3 regions of the Anaerotruncus rubiinfantis genome follow, and region 2 is predicted to be linked to each of the others. Evidence: predicted binding sites of a transcription regulator. Region 2 holds the regulator's gene; each other region holds the start of a gene.
What was found. The regulator NrdR, encoded in region 2, represses ribonucleotide reductase genes. The targets are predictions, from matches to a motif close to CACNANATNTNGTG.
Positions count from the first base shown of each region.

Region 1 (4,282 bases), 1.6 Mb from region 2:
TCGTCGTCCGGGCCGAGCTTGTCCGAATCAAGCCAGATACCCTGTCCCATCAGGAACGGGTAGTTACGGACCTTCTTTTTTGCCTGGATCTTGTAGCGCTCCATCAGCTGCTCGATGACAATATCAATCTTACGGTCGAGCTCTTCGAAGAAGAAGTCGATGTCGCCTTTCGAACGGATCGCGATGCGCGGGAGGTTCACCGAGGTGAAGCTGAGGTTCCCGCGCCCGTTGACAATTTCACGGGTCTTATCGTAGTAGTTGCCGATCACGCGGGTGCGGCATCCCATATAAGCAATTTCGGTTTCCGGGCGGCCGGGCCGGTAATACTGCAGGTTATACGGCGCGTCGAGGAAGGAGAAGTTCGGGAACAGCCGTTTGGCGGAAACCCGGCAGGCCAGCTTAAAGAGGTCGTAATTCGGTTCGCCGGGGTTAAAGTTAATGCCTTCCTTCACCTTGAAGATGTGGATCGGGAAGATGGCGGTTTCGCCGTTTCCAAGCCCCGCCTCGGTCGCAAGCAGCACCTTTTCAGTGACCATGCGTCCCTCTGGAGAGGTGTCGGTGCCGTAGTTGATCGAGGAGAACGGGATCTGCGCGCCGGCGCGGGAATGCATCGTATTGAGATTGTGGACCAGCGCCTCCATTGCCTGGTAGGTAGCGCGGTCTGTCTCTTTGAACGCCTCTCTGAGCGCAAACCGCTGGATCTTCTGTGCTGTCTGTTCATCCACCAGCGCGCAGAGCAGCGGCAGTTCAAAGCCGCGGTAGCCGTTGTCGTCCGCAAGCACCGGCTCCACGCCCTGCGCCTCTTTCACCTGCGCGGCAATTTCCTTCGCGCGCTCATCGGCGTTTTCGAGGTCCGCGAACAAACTGAGCGCCTTTGCAATGTTGCGCAGGTAGCTCTTGCGGTAGGTCTTGGCCACGCCCGCGGCCATGCCGTAATCAAAATTCGGGATGCTCTGGCCGCCGTGCTGGTCGTTCTGGTTCGACTGGATCGCGATGCAGGCAAGCGCGGCGTAGCTGGCGATATCGTTCGGCTCGCGCAAAAAGCCATGGCCTGTGCAGAAACCGTGCTGAAAGAGCTTCTCGATATCGATCTGGCAGCAGGTAGTGGTCAGCGTCAGAAAGTCGAGGTCGTGGATATGAATATCTCCCGCGAGATGTGCCTTGGAGTGCACCGGGTTCAGGACAAACATATGGTAGAACTGCTTGGCGCCCTCAGAACCGTACTTGAGCATGGTGCCCATCGCGGTGTCGCCGTCGATGTTGGCGTTCTCGCGCTTGATGTCGTTCTCGTTGGCGGATTTGTAGGTGAGGTCCTCATAGGTTTTCATGAGGCGGGTGTTCATATCACGCACTTTTGTCCGCTGCGCGCGGTAGAGGATGAACTCCTTTGCCGTACGGGCGTGCCCGCTCTCAACCAGGACATGCTCCACCGCGTCCTGGATCTCCTCAACCGAAGGCGTTTCATTGTGGCAGGTATTCTCCAGATAATCGGCCACCTGCTGCGCCAGGTTCTGCGCCATTTCATAATCGCTGCCGCCGAGCGCCTGCGCGGCTTTGAAGATTGCGTTTGCAATCTTGTCGATATCGAAAAGCACGCACCGCCCGTCGCGTTTCACAATGGTATTGATCATTTTGTCCCCTCCGTCAAAATCATTCAGCTCTATATTTTGTATTTTAAAACAAAAAACTATACAATATCTAGTCGCGCATTCATTGCGCAAGTATCATTTTAATGCAAAACGAGTTTTCTGTCAATGCGTAAAAGCACATTTTTTGGGGGCTATTTTTGTAGAATGCACTATATATTGTGGAATTTTTCTCCAAAAAACCGCTCCCACCGCATTACACCGGCCTTTCCGGGATCTTTTGGCGCGTGAAGAATTCACATTTGATGCGTTGCATTCCCACGGCGCTTCTGCTAAACTTGCTTATAGATCAAATGTGAAGGTGTCTGCATATGACAAAAAACCGACTGCTTGCCTTGCTGCTTGCGGCAGTGTTCCTGTTTGCTTTTTCCGGCTGCGGGGACAAAACCGCCGGCCAAATCTTCAAATACGATATCCCATCGGGCGTGCACAATCTCGACCCGCAGTTCGCCACCGATTCCACCGCTCGCATGATCATACAAAACACCTTCGAAGGGCTCTTCCGGCAGCTTCCTTCGGGGGAAATCGAGCCATGCCTTGCCGAAAGCTATGAGGTTTCCGCGGACGGGCTCACCTACACCTTTCACCTGCGCCGCGACGCCGCCTGGGGCAATGCGAAGCTGCCGCGGGCGGTTCGCGAAGCCTACAATGGGACGCCCGTGACCGCCCACGATTTTGTCTTCGCGCTTTCCCGGATGTTCAATCCCACCGCGCCCAGCCCGTTTGCCGGCTCTTTTTCCAGCATCAAAAACGCCGAGCTCATCCGGCGCGGCGCGGCGCCAATGGATTCGCTCGGCGTGCGCGCGACCGACGATTATACGCTCGAAATCACCCTCATCCGGCAGGACAGCCTTTTGCCGGAGCTGCTCGCCGCGAGTTATGCAATGCCCTGTAACGAGGATTTCTTCCGCTCGACAAAGGCCCGGTATGGACTTGACCTGAAGAGCCTGCTTTTTAACGGTCCGTTTGGCGTGACCTCCTGGGATAACGAATCGGCCGTCACGCTGCGCCAGAATGCTTTTTACAGTTCGCCCGACCCGGTAATTGCAGGGGGCGTAAACCTCTATATCCAGCCGGGATCCCCTGAAGCGCCCGCAGACCCGGTCGGACGTTTCCTTGCCGATTCCACTGACGCCTGCAAAGTCAATTACGGTGCCCTTCCGGCGGTGCTCGGCGCGGACGGGGCCTATGAATCCTTTGAAGATGTTGTGTGGGTGCTCGCCTTCAACTGCCGTGACGAAGCGCTTGCAAACGCGGAAATCCGCCGCGCGCTGGCTTACGCCATCGACCGCAAATTGTTTGACCAGTACCTGCCGGAAAACCTTCGGGTCAGCGAAATGCTGGTGCCGCCCGCGGTTTCTCTGCTTGGGGAATCCTTCCGCACCTTTGCCGGGGAGAATAGCGAGCTGCTCTACAGCCCGCATCTTGCCAAACAGAATTTTGCCTCCGGTCTGGAGGATCTGGGGCTCGAAAAGATCCCGCTTTCTGAAATCCTGGTGCCGGATACCTATAACCTCCCGCTGCTCACCGGCTTTGTCCAGCAGGGCTGGCAGAAAAACCTGGCGGTCTACACCGGGCTTGTCAAGCTTTCAGAAGCTGAGCTGCTCGCGCGGGTGGCTTCGGGCAATTATTCGGCGGCCATCCTGCCGCTTTCAGCCTCCTATTCTTCGCCTGGGGCTGTGCTCGCGGACTTTTCCTCCGCATCCACACAAAACCTCACCGGCTACGGAAACGCGGACTTTGACACGCTGCTCGCCGCAACGGCTTCTCTTTCGGGGCAGGAAGCTTACGAAGTCTACGCGCAGGCCGAGGAGATGCTGCTTTACGATGCGCCGGTCATTCCGCTTTTTTTCGAGACTTCCTACTACGCGATGGGGCCGGACGTTTCCGGCATTGAATTTTCACCGTTCCTGTCGGGCGTATACTTCAAATATGCCCGCAAAAAGTAAGCAATGCTTGACATTCCCATAAAACTGTGATAAAATCCATACGAATTTGAGAAAGAACGAGGTAATTGCACAAAACATGCGTAACTGACAGCCGCAAATCGAACAAATTATTCTGACCTGCCTTCTTCGGAGGCTTTGGTATTGTTTGTTCTGTCTGGCTGTGGAAGTTTTTGTTTTTGCAATTGCTGTGCGGCGTATCTTTACGCGCGCCGTTTTCTTTATGCAGAAAACAAATCCCTCCGGACAGGACTGTCTGGAGGGATTTTTATGTTGTTACTCAAAGCGCAAAAACTGATAAAAACTTTTGGGGCGCACACTGTTCACAATTGACCGGCTTGAGGTGCATGATCACGACCGTATCGGACTGGTCGGTGCAAACGGCGCGGGCAAATCCACCCTGCTCGGCATCCTCTATGGGGAGGAGCCATATGACGAAGGCCTGATCGAACGCCGCTGCCCGATCGCACTGATCCGGCAGTCGGGCGAGCCGGAAGGCGAGAGCGGCCGCCGGATGCAAAAGGAACTCGCGCTGATGGATTCACCGCGTATGAGCGGCGGCGAGCGGACCCGCGCGGCCATTGCGGCCGCGTTCAGCCAGGAGGCTCCGCTGCTCTTCGCGGACGAACCCACCACCAACCTGGATCTTGACGGGATTTCCGTCTTGCGGGAAAAGCTCGAAAACTACTC
Region 1 is NZ_FKLA01000009.1:92,842-97,123, forward strand. It holds gene BN4275_RS05740 (anaerobic ribonucleoside triphosphate reductase) at 1-1,631, opposite strand, end outside; gene BN4275_RS05745 (peptide ABC transporter substrate-binding protein) at 1,958-3,595, shown strand; gene abc-f (ribosomal protection-like ABC-F family protein) at 3,900-4,282, shown strand, end outside.
Region 1: BN4275_RS05740 (anaerobic ribonucleoside triphosphate reductase) is a predicted target of NrdR. The motif match lies at 1,797-1,810, and genes of this name have one in related genera.

Region 2 (4,282 bases):
GCGCAGCATCTCGATGAAGCCCTCCTGGCTGCCGCGCACATTGACCTCGCTCGTCGGCTCGCCCACCGAGCGGCCGGAAAAGCCCTGAATGCCGAAAACCGAACCGGCTTCGATCCCGTCAATGAGCAGCACGACAAAGCCGGACATCATAAACCGGAACAGTTCGGCATAGGTATGGATTTCCTTCTGGTCGGGCGCCATCAGCGACTGGCGGCGCACCCATTCAAAAACCGCCTGCGGCGACGGGTTTTCCAGCTTTACGGTGGTCAGCGGCAGGGCAAAGATTTTGGAAAAGGTCGCGGTTGAAACCATGCCTTCGCACATCAGCATTGCGCACGGCACGCCGCACACCTCGAGCTCATGGATGACAAGATCACCCGAATCCGGGAACATCGCGCGCACGTCGATCAACCTCTCGAGCAGGCTGGATTCCAGCTTTTTCTCGAGCGCATCGTTTGCCTGCGGCGGAATATATGCCTGCGGTGGCGCAAACAGGTTTTTCCATTTCTGAAACATCTGCAGTCCTCACAATCATAGAAAGTCGCTGTTTACATTATTATTGCCAATCCATCCGCCGGAATATCCGCGTACCGGCGGGTCACACTATTTTTTGTATGACTTAAGATTGGGAGGTCTGCTACCTTTATGTTGATCGTCTTTATCCGGGTGCTCATTATTTATGCGCTCATCATCGTCAGCCTGCGCCTGATGGGAAAACGCCAGCTTGGTCAGCTGCAGCCGTCCGAACTGGTGGTCACCATCCTCGTTTCAAACATTGCGACGATGGCCATTGAGGACGCCAACGTCCCGCTCATCGGAGGCATCATCCCCATCCTGACGCTCGTCTCCTTCGATGTGGTCATCTCCGCCATCACATTGAAATTCCGCAAGGCGCGCCGCTTCATCTCCGGGACGCCCCGCGTCATCATCCGGGACGGAAAAATCGACCAGCAGGAACTTAAGGAGCTGCGTTTCACCATCGACGATATGATGGAGCAGCTCCGCGGGAACAATATCTTCGATATCCGTGACGTGGCTTTTGCCATCGTTGAAACAACCGGAAAACTTTCCGTCTATCAGAAATTCGACGCGCAGACGGTGACCGCCAAGATGCTGAACCTGCAGGGCCAGCCCGCAGACGACGCACCTCCGGTCGTACTCATCAGCGACGGCGTGGTGATCGACAGCGGGCTCAAATACTGCAATCTGAAATATGAATGGCTCGAAAAAACCGTCACCGAAAACGGCTACAATACCAAGGATATCTTCCTTATGACCTGCAACCGCCAGGCGGATTATCTGATCGTGCCGGTGGAAGAAGCGCCGAATAAGAAAAAGGAGGCGGACGAATGAAGCGGCTGTGGATTGCGCTTTGCATCATTGCGCTGATCATTGGGGTCAGCGCGGCCGGGCTTTTCCATTTGATGCGCATCACCGATGAGATGGAAGCCTCCCTGTCCGATCTTTCCGCCGCTATTGAGGAGGGAAGCAATGCTCGGATCATCCATTTGGCCGAACAGTTCCAGTCCCAGTGGCAGGAAAATGAAAAGCTGCTCCTGCGGTATATCCACCATGAAGCGCTCGACGCGATCGACAGCACAACGGCGCGCCTTCCCGCGCTCGCCCGATATGAGGACTACGGTGAGCTGGCCGCCGAGGTGGCCAGGCTCCAGGAGCTTATCGACCATGTCTATGATTCTGAAGTACCAAATTTCAGAAATATCTTCTGACTGCAAAAAAGGCCCGCTGCCATTGGCAGCGGGCCTTTTATATTATGCTTTTAATCTACGTTTTTATCCTTTTGTGCGCCCGTACGGGCTTCCAGTATCGCCTGCAATTCCTTCATAAACGAATCGATGTCCTTAAACTGCCGGTAGACTGAGGCGAAACGCACATAGGCCACCTCGTCGATCTCCCGCAACTTTTCCATCGCAAGCTCCCCGATTTTATAGGAAGGGACCTCTTTTTCCAGGGAGTTGTGCAGAACCATCTCGATGTCGCCCACCGCCTGCTCCAACACCGCCAGCGAAACCGGGCGTTTTTCGCAGGCGCGCACCATTCCCGCAAGCAGCTTGCCCGCATCGAAAGACTCGCGCGATTTGTCCTTTTTGATAACGACCAATGGCGTTGTTTCGATGATTTCATAAGTTGTAAAACGCCGTTCACATTTGAGGCATTCCCGTCGGCGGCGGATCCGCTCGGATTCATCGGTGGGACGCGAATCGACAACTTTACTTTCCACATAACCGCAGTATGGGCATTTCATTCGTACAATTCCCCCTTGTAGTACGGGCTGGAAAATATTTATACTATTCGTATTAGACTTGTCCTCATTGTACCATTATTTTCCGAAACTGGCAAGCTGTTTTCACAAATTCCGTTCCCGTTTAGCCGCTAAGATTGTATAATAACTCTCCAAGAGCTCCTCGCATCCTCCGTAATTCTGCCGGCGGAGCTCGACTTTCGTTCCTTTCTGGAAAGTCCTTACAATCTCTGTTATGCCCAGACCAAGCATGAAAGAAATCCACACGAAGCCAGCCACGCCATCACCCAAACGCTCTATGAAAGCATCTGAAATCGTGACCACATCATCTATGGGAATTTGCAGGTTTCTGAAATCCTTATCCCCTCGAAAATTTGCAGCCGCACTTGCAGTTTTTAAAAAGGAGTTGATATTTTGGAGAGTCTGTGACATAATGAACACAAATATCGGCCGGTTTTATCAAAAATACAGCGGAAAGAACCAGAGAAAGGAGCATGTGCGGATGCGCATCGGTGTGGAATTGGAGGAGGGGGTTCGCCTCCTGCTGGAACGGACCCAGCCCATCGAACGGGTGGAGGAGCTGCCGCTCGAGCGGACGCGCGGACGGATTCTCGCGGAGGATGTCTTTTCCCCGATGGATCTGCCTCCCTTTGACCGCTCCCCGCTCGACGGTTACGCCGTGCGTTCCGCCGACGTTGCGGCAGCCACGTCCGAGGCTCCTGCCAAACTGCGGGTGATCGGAACCGAATGCGCCGGGGATTATTTTGCCGGACATGTGGGCGCGGGCGAAGCGGTCAACATTATGACCGGCGCGGCAATTCCCGCAGGCTGCGACTGTGTCATCCGCCAAGAGGATACCGACGACGGCATGCCTTTTGTACGGATTTTCCATCCGGCCCGGCATCACGACAACTTCTGCTTTCAGGGGGAAGATGTAAAAAAGGGGACGTTGCTGCTGCGGCGCGGCGAAAAACTTTCCTACGTTTCAATCGGGGTGCTCGCATCGCTCGGGTTCACCCGTACGCGCGTTTACACGCCGCCGCGCATTCTGCTGCTCAACACCGGCAGCGAGCTGATCGAGCCGGGTGAACAGGCGGGTCCTGGCCAAATCTACAACGCCAACCGCTATCTTTTGGAGACGCGGCTACAGGAACTCGGGTTCTCGCCCAAGGTGCTGCCCGCCTGCCGGGACGAATCCGCGTCCGCGGCGCGCGTCATCGCTGAGGCGCTGCCCGAAGCCGATCTCGTACTGACCACCGGCGGCGTCTCGGTCGGCAAAAAGGACATCATGCACGAAGTTCTGCAGCTGCTAGGGGCTGAAACACTCTTCTGGAGACTATTGATGAAGCCGGGGATGCCGATGCTCGGTGCGATCGCGGACAATAAGCCTCTGCTCTGCCTCTCTGGCAATCCGTTCGCGGCGCTCGCCACCTTCGAGCTGCTCGCGCGGCCAGTGCTTTCCAGGCTCGCGCGGGACGAAAGTCTCGTCTGCCGCACCGGCGAAGGGATCATGCAGAGCGACTTTGGAAAACCCAGCCCCAAACGGCGGTTTATCCGCGCCCAATGTAAAAACGGCTTCGTGGATGTCTCGCGCGGCAACCATTCCTCCGGCGCGATCTCATCGATGCTCGGCTGCAACGTTTTCATCGATATCCCGGCCGGAAGCGGCGGGCTGCGCCAAGGGGACCGGGTCCGGCTCGTCTGGCTCTAAGGGGGAATTTTTATGCATCCCATGCTTTTCGCAGTGAGCGGCGTCAAAAATTCCGGCAAGACCACCCTCACCGTCCGGCTGGTCCGAGCGCTCACCGAAGCGGGATTTCGGGTCGCGACCATCAAGCACGACGGACACGATTTCTCCGCCGACCTGCCCGGGACCGACAGCTACCGTCACAAGCAGGCGGGTGCTGTCAGTACCATTATCTATTCCCATGCGAAACTGTTGATGGTGCGCGACCGGGAGGAGCTCTCCTTTTCGGAAATCTGCGCGTTCGCGCCCGACTGCGATTTTCTGATCCTCGA
Region 2 is NZ_FKLA01000009.1:1,652,366-1,656,647, reverse strand. It holds gene BN4275_RS13415 (spore germination protein) at 1-516, opposite strand, end outside; gene BN4275_RS13410 (DUF421 domain-containing protein) at 646-1,353, shown strand; gene BN4275_RS13405 (DUF4363 family protein) at 1,350-1,730, shown strand; gene nrdR (transcriptional regulator NrdR) at 1,781-2,266, opposite strand; gene BN4275_RS13390 (molybdopterin molybdotransferase MoeA) at 2,697-3,974, shown strand; gene mobB (molybdopterin-guanine dinucleotide biosynthesis protein B) at 3,987-4,282, shown strand, end outside.

Region 3 (4,282 bases), on a different contig from region 2:
TACCGGTGAAGATGCCGGTTACCCGCGACAAGACGGAAAGACCCCATGGAGCTTTACTGTAGCTTAATATTGGATTTCGGTATTTCATGTACAGGATAGGTGGGAGACTGAGAAACCTGGACGCCAGTTCAGGTGGAGTCACCGTTGGGATACCACTCTTGAGGTACTGAAATTCTAACCTGCGGCCGTGAATCCGGTCGGGGGACATTGTTAGGTGGGCAGTTTGACTGGGGCGGTCGCCTCCTAAAGAGTAACGGAGGCGCTCAAAGGTTGGCTCAGCATGGACGGAAACCATGCTTTTGAGTGTAAACGCGTAAGCCAGCCTAACTGCGAGAGAGACATCTCGAGCAGTAACGAAAGTTGGAGTTAGTGATCCGGTGGTATGTGAGTGGAAATGCCATCGCTCAACGGATAAAAGCTACCCTGGGGATAACAGGCTGATCTCCCCCAAGAGTCCACATCGTCGGGGAGGTTTGGCACCTCGATGTCGGCTCATCGCATCCTGGGGCTGTATTCGGTCCCAAGGGTTTGGCTGTTCGCCAATTAAAGCGGTACGCGAGCTGGGTTCAGAACGTCGTGAGACAGTTCGGTCCCTATCTGTCGTGGGCGCAGGATATTTGAAAGGAGCTGTCCCTAGTACGAGAGGACCGGGATGGACGCACCTCTGGTGCACCAGTTGTCGTGCCAACGGCACAGCTGGGCAGCTAAGTGCGGATCGGATAAACGCTGAAGGCATCTAAGCGTGAAGCCGGCCTTAAGATAAGATATCCCACTGGATAACCAGGTAAGACCCCTTGAAGACTACAAGGTTGATAGGTCACATGTGGAAGCGTGGCGACACGTGCAGCAAGGTGATACTAATCGGTCGAGGGCTTGACCAAGCGAATTTTGGTCTCGCAGGGTATGAAGTTTTCATTGTTCGATTTTGAGGGTGCGGGGCGCACGAAGGATGTGCGCAGCACACCGAATTCCAAATCCATGACCAAAGGCCATGGGTCGTCGCAGACGACACAAGCCAGGATCCAAAGGGTGGAACCCTTTGAGCGGCCGTCGGCGAAGCCGCTCCGGACAGAGTCTGGGAAGGCCGCCAATATGCGCCATTAGCTCAGTTGGTAGAGCAGCTGACTCTTAATCAGCGGGTCCCGGGTTCGAGTCCCTGATGGCGCACCAGAAAGTGAGAGGTGTGACCGGAGGGCAGAAAGCCCGGAAGGGGAAAGCACCGCATAGATAGAGGAAGCTTTTAGAAGGCATTCTGTGCCGCAGGCACACCTTATCCCGAATCCGCGGCCGAAGGCGGCGGGTCGTCGCAGACGACACCCAACGGGGGATCCAAAGGGGGGTATGTAACCCCTTTTGAACAGCCGTCGCCCGAAGGGCGCTCCGGTCCAGCAGGGCTGGGAAGGCTGTCCATGGCCCGTTGGTCAAGCGGTTAAGACACCGGCCTCTCACGCCGGTAACGCGGGTTCGATTCCCGCACGGGTCACCATTTTAATTGCATATTGGCTGGTGTTTATGACGCTGAGGTCCCACCTGTTCCCATTCCGAACACAGTAGTTAAGCTCAGCGGTGCCGAAGATACTTGGGTGGTGACGCCCTGGAAAAATAGGTCGATGCCAGCTCTTAAAAAACCGCTATTTAGCGGTTTTTTTCTTTTGTTGCAGCAATTTTCGGGTAAAATGACACAAATTGTATGGGTTGGGACAAAACTTGAAGCCATACATTGCAATCAGTCGTTTGATATGGTAGACTGAAATTGTTGATTTTATCCCGGCGCTGCCGGAGATTGGAGTTACTTATGTACATACAAAACAAAAGCATCCCCATGGTTATCATCCTGTCGATTGTCACCTGCGGCATCTATTATCTGATTTGGATGTATCAGACCTCGGAAGAAGTCAACAACACGCTTGGAGATACCAGAGACGGCCCTGGACTGGAAGTTCTGCTTACGATTGTAACTTGCGGCATTTATGGGCTTTATTGGCTCTATAAATATAATCAGAAGTTGGTGCGGCTTGGAAACAATATGGGCGTCTCCATGAGCGATAACAGTATCATCTGTCTGGTGCTGGCAATCTTTGGCCTCACGGTCGTTGCGCTTGGTATCATGCAGTCGCAAATCAATGAACTTGCGGATAAGGGCGCGGGCGGCCCTTCGAATCCGAATGGCTATTACACACAGGGCGCGCCAAAGGCACCGGAAGAGCCAACTCCGCCGGATGCCCCGTCGGCAGAATAATTTGAAAATTAGTCACCTTAAACAACCTTGCTGGAAAAGATTCGGCAAGGTTGTTTGTTTTATATGTTGTTTCCATAGATGGAAAGTGATACAATATATAGTATTACGAAATTTATATGATACATAATATAGAGATTAAGGATGGATTGACCGATGAAAATTGGAAAAAACGCAATGACGGTTCTGGAACGGCGTTACCTGATGAAGGACGAGGAAGGCAAAAATATCGAAACAGTGGAGCAGCTGTTTTGGCGTGTGGCGCGTGCCATCGCGGAAGCGGACAGGCATTTCGACTCCGCTGCCGATACCGAAGCATTGGCCGGGCGGTTCTACGAGATGATGACCAATCTCGAATTTTTGCCGAATTCCCCCACCCTGATGAACGCCGGCCGCGAGCTGGGACAGCTTTCCGCCTGCTTTGTGCTGCCCGTGGGCGATTCGATGGAAGAGATCTTTGAGGCGATCAAACAGGCCGCGCTGATTCATAAGTCCGGCGGCGGCACCGGCTTTTCCTTCTCCCGGCTGCGTCCGTCCGGATCGACGGTGCGCACCACCGGAGGCGTGGCCAGCGGCCCGATCAGCTTTATGCGGGTTTTCAACATGGCCACCGAAGCGGTCAAGCAGGGCGGCACCCGCCGTGGGGCAAATATGGGCATCCTGCGGATCGACCATCCGGATATTCTGAATTTCATCGACTGCAAAAAAGACAACGCTGATATCACCAATTTTAATATATCGGTGGGCATCACTGAAGAATTTATGCATGCGGTGCAGCATAACAACACCTTCAAGCTGGTCGACCCCAAAACCAAACAGCCGGCCGGTGAGCTGGATGCGCGTGAGGTTTTTACTAAGATTGTGGAAAGCGCATGGCGCAATGGCGAGCCGGGCATCATCTTCCTCGACCGCCTCAACCGCGACAATGTCGTCCCGAGCCAGGGGGAAATCGAAAGCACCAATCCCTGCGGGGAACAGCCGCTGCTGCCATACGAGAGCTGCAATCTCGGTTCGATCAACTTGGTCAATATGCTCAAAAAGACCGGAAAAGGCTATGCCATCGACTACAAAAAACTTGAAAAAACCGCAAGGGACGCGGTTCACTTTCTTGATAATGTGATCGATGTGAATAAGTATCCGCTCGAGGAAATCGACTTCACCACCAAGCAGACCCGCAAGATCGGCCTCGGCGTGATGGGCTGGTCGGATATGCTCGCCTATATGGGCATCCCTTATAATTCGGAAGAGGCGGTGGAATTGGCCGGAAAGGTCATGAAATTCATCACCGAAACCGGCCGCGCCGAATCGATTGAGCTGGCCAAGACACGCGGACCGTTCCCGCTCTTTAACGAAAGCATCTTTGCCGGCGGCCCGCCGCTTCGCAACGCCACCATCACCACCATCGCCCCGACTGGTACCCTTTCGATCATCGCGGGATGTTCTTCCGGGGTGGAGCCGGTATTCGCTTATGTTTTCATCCGCAACGTTATGGACGGCACCGAAATGATCGAAGTCAACCCGGTGCTTCGGGAGATGCTGGAAGAACGCGGACTCTACAGCGACGAACTGATGAAAAAGATTGCGGCGGAAGGTACGCTCGCGCATATTGAAGAAATCCCGGAGGATATCAAACGGGTATTCGTTTCGTCGCACGATGTCAGCCCGCTTTATCATGTCAAGATGCAGGCCGCGTTCCAGAAATATACCGACAACGCGGTCTCCAAAACGGTCAACTTCAAGCATGACGCGACGGTCGAGGATGTGCAGGAGGTCTATATGCTGGCCTATGAGCTCGACTGCAAGGGCGTGACCATCTACCGTGACGGCAGCCGTGACAGCCAGGTGTTGAATATCGGGTCGGTTAAGAAGGAAGGGGAAACCCCAGTTGAAACGGACCCGGAAGGCTACCCCACCAATATCCGTCCGCGTCCGCGTCCGGAGATCACCTGTGGGCTGACCGAACGGATGAAGATTGGGTGCGGCAATCTTTATGTGACGGTCAACTATGATGAAACCGGCATTTGTGAAGTATTTACCTCGACCGGC
Region 3 is NZ_FKLA01000006.1:112,201-116,482, reverse strand. It holds rRNA gene BN4275_RS00845 (23S ribosomal RNA) at 1-881, shown strand, start outside; tRNA gene BN4275_RS00835 (tRNA-Lys) at 1,095-1,170, shown strand; tRNA gene BN4275_RS00830 (tRNA-Glu) at 1,412-1,486, shown strand; rRNA gene rrf (5S ribosomal RNA) at 1,503-1,619, shown strand; gene BN4275_RS00820 (DUF4234 domain-containing protein) at 1,796-2,239, shown strand; gene BN4275_RS00815 (vitamin B12-dependent ribonucleotide reductase) at 2,393-4,282, shown strand, end outside.
Region 3: BN4275_RS00815 (vitamin B12-dependent ribonucleotide reductase) is a predicted target of NrdR. The motif match lies at 2,329-2,342, and genes of this name have one in related genera.